Regions from separate parts of the Vibrio sp. WZ-1 genome, predicted to be linked through region 3. Evidence: predicted binding sites of a transcription regulator. Region 3 holds the regulator's gene; each other region holds the start of a gene.
What was found. The regulator PurR, encoded in region 3, represses purine synthesis genes. The targets are predictions, from matches to a motif close to TNANGNAAACGTTTNCNTNA.
Positions count from the first base shown of each region.

Region 1: the regulator PurR is predicted to act here: its motif matches at 1,687-1,706, upstream of folD (bifunctional methylenetetrahydrofolate dehydrogenase/methenyltetrahydrofolate cyclohydrolase FolD).
Region 2: the regulator PurR is predicted to act here: its motif matches at 1,983-2,002, upstream of purT (formate-dependent phosphoribosylglycinamide formyltransferase).

Region 1 covers NZ_JBQEQR010000080.1:315,304-318,583, forward strand. Annotated here, with positions in the region: gene ACTS60_RS17985 (HNH endonuclease) at 1-729, opposite strand, end outside; partial or broken gene ACTS60_RS17990 (class I SAM-dependent methyltransferase) at 750-1,334, opposite strand; tRNA gene ACTS60_RS17995 (tRNA-Arg) at 1,496-1,572, opposite strand; gene folD (bifunctional methylenetetrahydrofolate dehydrogenase/methenyltetrahydrofolate cyclohydrolase FolD) at 1,777-2,637, shown strand.
Region 2 covers NZ_JBQEQR010000085.1:459,734-463,013, forward strand. Annotated here, with positions in the region: gene ACTS60_RS22785 (thiopurine S-methyltransferase) at 12-662, shown strand; gene purT (formate-dependent phosphoribosylglycinamide formyltransferase) at 742-1,917, opposite strand; gene cdd (cytidine deaminase) at 2,065-2,952, opposite strand; gene ACTS60_RS22800 (LrgB family protein) at 3,217-3,280, opposite strand, start outside.
Region 3 covers NZ_JBQEQR010000080.1:113,637-116,916, reverse strand. Annotated here, with positions in the region: gene ACTS60_RS17160 (TVP38/TMEM64 family protein) at 1-182, opposite strand, end outside; gene ACTS60_RS17155 (TfoX/Sxy family DNA transformation protein) at 298-888, opposite strand; cyclic di-GMP riboswitch class I at 1,005-1,095, opposite strand; gene purR (HTH-type transcriptional repressor PurR) at 1,367-2,371, opposite strand; gene torD (molecular chaperone TorD) at 2,819-3,280, opposite strand, start outside.

The sequences.
Region 1 (3,280 bases), 200 kb from region 3:
CATTACCTTTCGAATATCAGCGTTGACATCAATTTGTGATAAATCAGCCAGGAAGGTGTCATAGTGGGACAGCGCAGCACTATACATACCTTTACCTTTGATATCGCGAACTTGAAATTCGGGTAGATGCTCAGCTTTAAGCCTATAGCTCTTAAAGTCGGAGTATGATTTAAGGTCTGTTAGCGGCTTTTCGATTTTTTCGGCATCCATTAACCAGTTTGATATCGAGCCACGGACTGCACCTACATAGTTCTTTGCCGTCTTCTCTGATTTACCCAAATCAAGTAGCCACCGATGAAATAATGAAGATAGGTCTGATAAGTTAGATACAAGCGCTTCTTTCAATTCATTTGAGACAATACTGCTACTCATGTATTCAAATAACTCATCGTCGACGTAAGCATATGAGATGGCTTTAGGTGAGTACCTCTTTGTATTTTCTGGATAATACCCATCATTGTAAGAGTGATGCCAAAAACCCTCACTTCTCAAAAAGAAGTAAGGGTTTTCTGGCGTATTTCGATCATTCCCTACTGCTAGGTTTTCAAAATGGTATGTGAACCGCTCTTTAAGGATAGAGTTAAATTCAATCTTGTTGGTAGCGATATGGCCAGCCCGAATTAAGTCCATAACAGCGAGTAACATACACACTTTGTGGGGACTCTTTTTTCCATTTGAACTATTTACGTTCAAGTTACAGAATTTATTCACATAATATTGAAGAGACACAACCTCTCCTTCTCTTACTTTGAAATAACAACCGTCTGCCAATGAATGTCATCACGCTTAAGCTGATCATCGCTTTCAGAAACATGCCTAACCATAAGCGCACTGTTCTTTGCCAGCTGTTCTAACTCTTGAACAGAGACAGGATAAGCTTTACGCCCATCAGTGAATTCACCATGGCGAAGGCTTATGACCAATCGACCATTGGGTGCCAGTAGATTAGAGAGCTTACGGAAAGCGCGTTCACGATGAGAAGTAGCAAGATGCATCCAAACCGCACTCACTAATATCAGATCAAAGCGAAGCCCTAAATTGGTCGTTTTCTCAAGTGCAGGCAAGGCATCATCAAGCCAAGTAACCAAATCACCCGTCTTAACTCTACCAAGCTCTAGTAGAGTTGCCGCTGGTTCAAGAGCAATCACCTCACAACCTTGCTCCATCATCCATTTTGCATCTCGCCCAGACCCCGCTCCCACATCCAATACCCGACCGCCAGCATGAGGCCAAAAAGCCTGCCAGCTCGCATGAACGTTCTCAAACGTCGTCGAGTTGTATTGCTCCGCTAATGAGCTCGCATTTTGGTTATAGAAATTAGAAGTTGAGGACATAAAGATAAGACTGCAATTGAAGTGAACACATAGTAAGTGCTATTGATTGCAAAGACTAGCAGGTAGTGCAGAAGTTGTAGGGGAGGTTGCGTTAAAAATTCTGCAGTCTAAAAACGACAAAACCCCGATAACTCGAGGAGCTATCGGGGTTTCTAAATAAATGGCACGCCCTATAGGATTCGAACCTATGACCACATCCTTAGAAGGGACGTGCTCTATCCAGCTGAGCTAAGGGCGCGCTACAGGGACAGGATTATACGAGTTCAAACGCTTAAATCAACGGGTTTTCATAACATTCTGATCTGAGTGCCTAAAAAAAGGGCATTGAAATGAGAAATGTTCAAAAACACCACAAAGCAAACGTTTGCGTATGGATGTCTCACATTTTTTCTGCGACAATGCGCAGCGATTAATTTGCCTTCTCAATTTATTAAGGAAAGTCATGACTGCTCAAAATATTGATGGAACCCTTATCTCCCAAACTGTTCGTTCGGAAGTTGCGGCTCGAGTGAAAGCTCGCAAAGAAGCAGGACTACGTGCGCCAGGATTGGCAGTGGTTTTAGTTGGCGAAGACCCAGCATCTCAGGTATACGTTGGCAGTAAGCGCCGTGCATGCGAAGAAGTTGGCTTTGTATCTAAGTCTTTTGACCTTCCTGCAACCTCTTCAGAAGAAGAGTTGTTGGCTCTGATTGATGAGTTGAACAACGATGCAGAAATCGACGGCATTCTTGTTCAGTTGCCACTTCCTGCTGGCATTGATGCAACACACGTTCTTGAGCGTATTCACCCAGAAAAAGACGTAGATGGTTTCCACCCTTACAATGTGGGCCGTCTAGCGCAGCGCATTCCTAAGCTTCGCTCTTGTACACCAAAAGGCATCATCACTCTTCTTGACCGTTACAACATTGAACTACGTGGTAAGCACGCGGTTGTTGTTGGCGCATCGAACATCGTTGGCCGCCCAATGACGCTTGAGCTGCTTCTTGCTGGATGTACAACAACGACTTGTCACCGCTTCACAAAAGACCTAGAAGGCCACGTTCGCCAAGCTGATCTAGTTGTGGTTGCAGTTGGTAAACCAAACTTCATTCCTGGTGAGTGGATTAAGAAAGGCGCAGTTGTGGTCGATGTGGGTATCAACCGTCTTGAGTCTGGCAAGCTAGTCGGTGACGTGGAATACGATAAAGCACGTGAGAATGCGAGCTTCATTACCCCAGTACCGGGCGGCGTTGGCCCGATGACGGTAGCAAGCCTGATTGAGAACACAATGCTGGCTTGCGAGCAGTTCCATACGAAGAAATAAAGAATTACCGATACTAAAAGGGCTCCGCAAGGAGCCCTTTTTGTTTGGAGTAATAACCCCCTCTAACTCCCCCTTGAAAATGGGGAGGACTGGACTGAGCTAACTTTTGGATCGCTGAGTGATTCAAATACCGAAACCGGATTTAGTTCAGAGCAGCAACCCCCTCTAACTCCCCCTTGAAAAGGGGGAGGACTGGACTGAGCTAGCTTTTGGTGCGCTGACTTATCCAAATGCCGAAGCTGGATTTGGTTCGGAGCAACACCCCCTCTAACTCCCCCTTGAAAAGGGGGAGGACTGGGCTGAGTTTGCTTTTGGTTCGTTGACTAATTCAAATGCCGAAGCTAAGTTTAGTTCGGAGTAATAACCCCCTCTAGCTCCCCCTTGAAAATGGGGAGGACTGGGCTGCATTCGCTTTTTGTTTCCTGACTTACTCAAATGCCGAAGCTGGATTTAGTTCGGAGTAATAACCCCCTCTAACTCCCCTTGGAAAGGGGGAGGACTGGGCTGCATTCGCTTTTGGTTCCCTGACTAATTCAAATGCCGAAGCTGGATTTAGTGCGGAGTAGCAACCCCCTCGAACTCCCTCTTAGAAATGGGAAGGATCGGGCTGAGATCGCTTTTACTCATGAAATTACAGCGAACA
Region 2 (3,280 bases), on a different contig from region 3:
GTAGAAGAAAAATGAGAGATCAAGAATTTTGGCACTACAAATGGGCGAGTAACCAAATTGGTTTCCACCTTGAAGATGTGAATCCACTATTACCTGCGTTTTGGCAGGATACAAAGCCAACACGTGAAGATACCGTATTGGTTCCATTATGCGGCAAGTCAGAAGACCTAATTTGGCTTGCGATGAAACATAATGAAGTGCAAGGTGTGGAGCTAAGCCAAATAGCTGTACGCGCATTTTTTGCTGAACATTTTTATACGCCTATGGTGACGCCAGTAAATGGCATGCATGAACTGTATCAGTTCGATGAACTGTCTATCTATACGGGGGACTTTTTCACCGCTCCTGTGACTAAGGCAGACATTATTTATGATCGTGCGGCGCTTGTGGCGTTGCCTCAAGAGATGAGAGAAGAGTACGCCGCGCGCGTTAAGCAGTTACTAAATCCGGGTGGGCGAATTTTATTAGTGACGCTCAACTATCCTCAGGATGAGATGGCAGGACCTCCGTTTAGTGTTCCAGTTGAGGAGATTGAACAATTGTTTTCGGGTTACAAAATTACGTGTTTGAACGTAGACAAGGCCGATGAGAACCATCCTAAAATCGCTAAGAAAGGACTCAGCCGCTTCTCCGAAGAAGTGTATTTGATTGAGAGCAAATAAAGGGCTACTTAAGTTTATACAAAGAAAAAGCGCAGCCAATTGAGCTGCGCTTTTGTTTTTCTTGAGTGGATTCGCGGAATTAGTAAATGATCTGCACTTTAGAAGCGCTGTTCACTGCATCTTCAATCGAATCTTCAATAGTCTTACGGCGCGTTAAAACAACACCTAAGCGACGGCGACCATCGATTTCTGGCTTACCAAACAGACGAACTTGAGTTTGCGGCTGAGCCAGTGTTTTGCCCAAGTTGTCAAAGCGAATATCAGTTGAGGTACCTTGGCCAAGAATTACTGCAGATGCAGATGGACCATATTGAACGATGTTGTTGATTGGCATACCTGTAAATGCGCGAACATGGAGCGCAAACTCAGACATCTCTTGAGAAATCATAGTCACCATGCCAGTATCGTGCGGGCGAGGGGAGACTTCGTTGAAAATAACTTTGTCGCCTTTAACAAACAGCTCGACACCGAAGATACCGAAGCCGCCAAGGGCATCAACCACTTTTTCTGCCGTGTATTCAGCGGCTTTTATTGCGTTCTCTGACATGGCTTGTGGCTGCCAGGATTCACGGTAATCACCATCTTCTTGGCGATGTCCAATCGGAGCACAGAAATGTACGCCGTCCACTGCACGTACCGTTAGAAGTGTGATTTCATAGTCGAAATCAATAAAGCCTTCAACAATGACCCGACCAGCGCCCGTGCGGCCGCCTTCTTGCGCATATTCCCAAGCTGTCAGAACATCGTCTTCTGTTTTAATCACGCTTTGGCCTTTACCAGAAGAGCTCATCACCGGTTTAACAACACATGGGATACCAACATGTTCCACAGCTGCTTTGAAGTCTTCAACGTTATCGGCAAACTGATAAGGGGAGGTGGTTAAACCTAATTCTTCTGCGGCCAAACGACGAATACCTTCACGGTTCATAGTCAACTTGGTGGCTTGCGCTGTAGGGACTACGTTCAACCCTTTTTCTTCTAACTCGACCAACTTATCTGTTGCGATAGCTTCAATCTCAGGAACCACATAAGCAGGTCGTTCTTTGTTGATGATCTCTTCCAACGCTTGACCATCAAGCATGTCAACGATGTAGCTACGATGAGCCACTTGCATAGCGGGTGCATCGGCATAACGGTCACAGGCGATCACTTCTAAGCCAAGACGTTGGCATTCAATCGCTACTTCTTTGCCAAGCTCGCCAGAGCCCAAAAGTAATACACGGGTAGCATGATTGCTAGTTGCAGTACCGAACATAGTGTTCCCTTACAAAATAAAGTGGTGAGACAGAAATTGCAGGGGATCATACTTAATTTTCAGTATGAAGCAAACGTTTGCGTGTGGTTTTTGATAATAAAAAAGCTCTACATAACGTAGAGCCTTCTAGTATCAACTTGCGAGTGATTAAACGTTAACAAAACTCACAGGTATATCTGGGTTCAGAGCCTCAAGCGTGGATTGTGTATCTGCTAGGTGGCTGATCTTGCCTTGCGAGTTCTCGACTAGTGCAGCGGCTTTGATGTCTTCAAACTGCTCTCCAGCCATCAGGATTTGAATCAGTGCAACCTGAAGTGGAGGTAGGCTAGGGTTGAACGCTGCGTTTTCTGCATAAGCGCCTTGGAATACACGACCATTGTTCATTTCAAGAGCAATACCACTGAGGTTGTTCGTGTAAGGGGCGTGGCTGATGTTCATTGCGTTAACAGCAGCTTGGATCAGAGCATCGTCTTCATCGTAAGCAAACTCGTGTTTTACTTCCGCCATCAAGCCTGACTCGATACCTAAATCTGCAGGGCCAAATGCTTCAGGAAGGTAGTGGTGTAGTGACTTTTCTTCGCGTTCTGGTAATTGGATCTTCAGCTCTTTCGCGGTGCTTAGTTCATTCATGAACTGTCGACAGTGTCCGCATGGGCTGTAGTTGATGGTGATGTCTTTTACACCACGTTCGCCTTTCATCCATGCATGGCTGATTGCACATTGCTCTGCGTGAACGGTTTGCCCTAGCTGAACGCCGAAGAATTCCATGTTCGCACCGAAGTAAAGGCGACCTGATAGGCCACGAACGATCGCGCCAACATAAAATTCAGAAATTGGAGCGTAAGAGAACGCTGCGGCAAAAGGAAGTAGAGCAACACGAAGCTCTTTATCAGAAAGATTGGTAGCGTTTAGCAGCTCATCAAACTGTTGCTCAGAAATAGTAGCATCAAAATCGTCTGCTTGGACGATAGGAGCAAGATGTTTTGAAAGTGCTTCAGGAGCGCTTGCTAGCGCCTGTTCAATGCGACTTTTCATGTTGAATCCTTGTTAGTGCATGGACAGTTATTCTATGTGAAGGATGAAAATGTTCCGTGCTTTAGATCACGTTAATGAATGTAATGGCATTTTGCGTTACATAATTAGGGTGAGGTCACACATGTATTCGATTTCATCATGATTTAACGTTATCTCTGTCCCACTAATAACTATATCAACGTATATTCATAGTGCGAGTTTTCTAGAAGGGATGATGACCTACTCAGTGTTGATCTCGGTAAACCGAGCAGGTCATGAAGCGATTTATTGGTATAACCAAACAGCCAGAGCAAAGAAACTTGGCGCAAGAATAGAAGTGATGATGCCA
Region 3 (3,280 bases):
GTGATAGCTATATACGCAAAGAAATAAGTTGCTGCAGCAAGTACGAAATTTTGGCTAATAAAAGTGTTCAACGCCTCTTGCTGTGCCTTGGCGTTTTCTAGGGTTAGATATTGACCAAAACTCACACCTAAAAAGACAATCGTCGCGAGTAGGATCAGTCCTAAAATCAGTTTCTTATTCATATCTATCACTCCATTTCTGCTTCTTAGATAATAAGACAGAATGGAGTGAGAAAAAATTTCAAAAAAACCGCAGTGTAAAACTGCGGTTTATGAATTCCTGGAGCTCAAACTTGTGTTATGAGAGGTGGTTAATTAGCTCTTCTCGACGAGATTGAGGTACAACACTCCAATGAGTACCATTAATGGCGCCCTCAAGGGCCCACAGTAACTCGATGCTTACAGAAGCTGTATGTGTTTCTTGGATCGCCTTGTACGCGTTTAACGCCCCTTGTTCTTCAAGCTGCGTAACAGAATCTATGCCTGCTTTCTTAAGCATTCTCTCTGTTGCTAGCCTAAGGTTCGGTAGATCTTTTAAACGAGTCGGTTTAGAGCTGGCTTGCTGTTCTTTTTCAAGCTTTGCAGTTTCGAGCGAACTTTTGGCTACTTCCACTAAGTGTTGTGGTGTGTCCCAAAGGTCTGGTGAAACGGCATAGTACTTTGTGACTACAGGAAATCCACGCTTCTTGTATACGTAAGGTTTAAGTCCCTGAGTTTCAAAGTCTGAAGATGTCTTTTTATCGGCTCTGATATGAAGCTGGTTGTTAACGACTAATGCAAACATTGTTTCATCAGCAAAAAGGCCAAAGCCGCCAAACATTGAGCGTGACTTGATCGTACCAAGCACCTCAAAAAGCTTCATAGAGTCTTTGAGTATCGGTTTATCCATGATGTGTTATCTCGGTGTAATTTAAATTACGCCACCAAAAATCAGGTCCGAGAGATTAGCAAACGCATGCAGACACAATGTCATTAAAGGGTAAACTCGTCATATGCATACTTGCCATCGGTAACCCCGCTACCATGCTATCTCATGCGATAGTTTAGGCCGGAAGCTTTGCGTCCCACTCTTTAGAGTGGTTTGCCCTGTGCGTGACACTGAAAGCATACTTCCTACATTGGACTAATATCACATTCTGCGCTTGTAAATGTGATCTTGGTTCAGTTAATAGTTATTTTTTCGTGAGTTAAGTTTCATAGATTAACAAAGTGGTCTACCAGGAAATTGTCAGCGCTAGAGAGTTGACTGTACGAAGAAATAACAAGTCTGCAAAGTTCTACATACAGAACTGTTGTCATGGATGGGTTGTTAAATAAAAAGCATCCATATGGATGCTTTTTGATGATGAGTAAACGAGCACTAAAGATTAGTTGATCTTTCTAACCGTGTTTCTAATCACGATCTCTGGCTGCATTTCAAACACTCGTTTTTCGTGTTCTTTATCTTTGATACGCTCTAGTAGGATCTCAAAAGCGTTTTTACCCACACGACGTTTTGGTTGGTGGATAGTCGTTAGTGGTGGTGAGAAGTACTCTGCCAGCTCAATGTTGTCATAGCCGATAACAGAAACATCATCTGGTACCTTGATACCGTTCTGCTGAAGGCGGCTCATCAAGCCAAGTGCCATCGTGTCATTGAAACAGAAAACTGCGGTAGGGCGTTTTTCCATTGCAGTAATGTTATCTGCCGCTAGCACAGCGGTATCACACTCAAAGTTGCCTTCAAGAATCCAATCTTCGTTAACCGCAAGGTTTGCTTCTGCCATTGCACGACGATAACCCGCAATACGCTCTTGGCACGCAGCTTTTTCGAAGTGACCGCTTAAACACGCGATGTCTGTGTGACCATTGTCGATCAGATATTTTGTCGCGATGTAACCGCCTTCTTCTGAGTTATCAATGATCTTGTCTGCTTGTGAGCTTTCTGGACCCCAGTCCATCACAACTTTAGGTATGTCTGAGTGACGGTCAAGCATCTCTTTTAGTTCTTCCGTCAGATCAGAACACATTACTAGAATGCCATCTACACGCTTTTCAGCGAGCATGCGGATGTAGTCACGTTGCTTCTCGTAAATACCGCCCGTGTTACATAGGATAAGAGTGTAACCTTGACGGTAACAGTAGCTCTCAACACCATCGATTACTTCAGAGAAGAACAGGTTGGTAGATTGAGTTACTAGCATACCGATGGTACGAGTTGAGTTGCACTTTAAACTGCGTGCAACGGCACTTGGTGCGTAATTAAGTTCATCCACCGCTTTCATTACTTTTTCTTGAGTTGCTTCTGCAACAAAGCGAGTTTTATTAATTACGTGCGAAACCGTAGTGGTAGAAACGCCGGCTAAGCGAGCAACGTCTTTAATAGTGGCCATAAATGATGTCCTGTATCGAGCTACTGTAAATACCGTAGTGAAGACAACCATACGCTTAGGGTCTTGCGCAAACCGAGCAACTGCGAATAGGGGCATTGCTGAGATATTTGGCAGCGGTTGTTCCGAAATCGGTATAAAAAGGTTTGTAGCAACATTTATCGCTGAGTCTCATATTCCTTTCTTATACTAAGTGAGGAATTGGTCAGCAATCCTGTTAAGAAAACACAAAAACCGCTTTATTTCAGCGGTTTACATATAAATCATATTTAATCGTTTGCGCTCACATTTTAGACTGATGCGGGCAAGCTGGCAATGTTTTAAGCAGCTGTTTTGTGCCTCGGAGGTCACAGTTTAACGGCTAAATGGATTGTATTTCTCTGCGCCAGATTAAAAACAAACGAATAAAATAGGGAGTCTGAATGACAGACTCCCCAAAATAGGCGGCAATTATTCACCAAGAAGGTAGGTGCTGTCCAGTTTACAAAATGCAATTAATAGTTGCGCGACACTAACATAGAAGCCAAATTCATCGAATTGCTTACATTTAGCGGCAAACTGAGGTAGCCATGTCAAAAGGTGTTGCTGGATGAACTCATTTTGCTTTTCGAATGCATCTTCCATGTGTTTTTCCTGCTCGAGTTCATTTGAGCGGATAATCATATTGCCTAAAAAATCTAACTCGACTGCTAAATGATCCGCAGGCTCTTTTAGATTTTCGTCAACTTGCACACCAAAGTCTGCCATCAGCCTTTCCATCTCTTCTGCTGGTTTATCGTTTAATAAACCAGATTCACCGATGTACATTGAGGCATAAGGTAGCGCACCGTGCTTTTCTGTTTTAAGAAAAAGTTCACAGAAGTCCGCAGCTAGCTCTAACTGAGCATCTTCACGATCTTGTAGGCGGTTAAG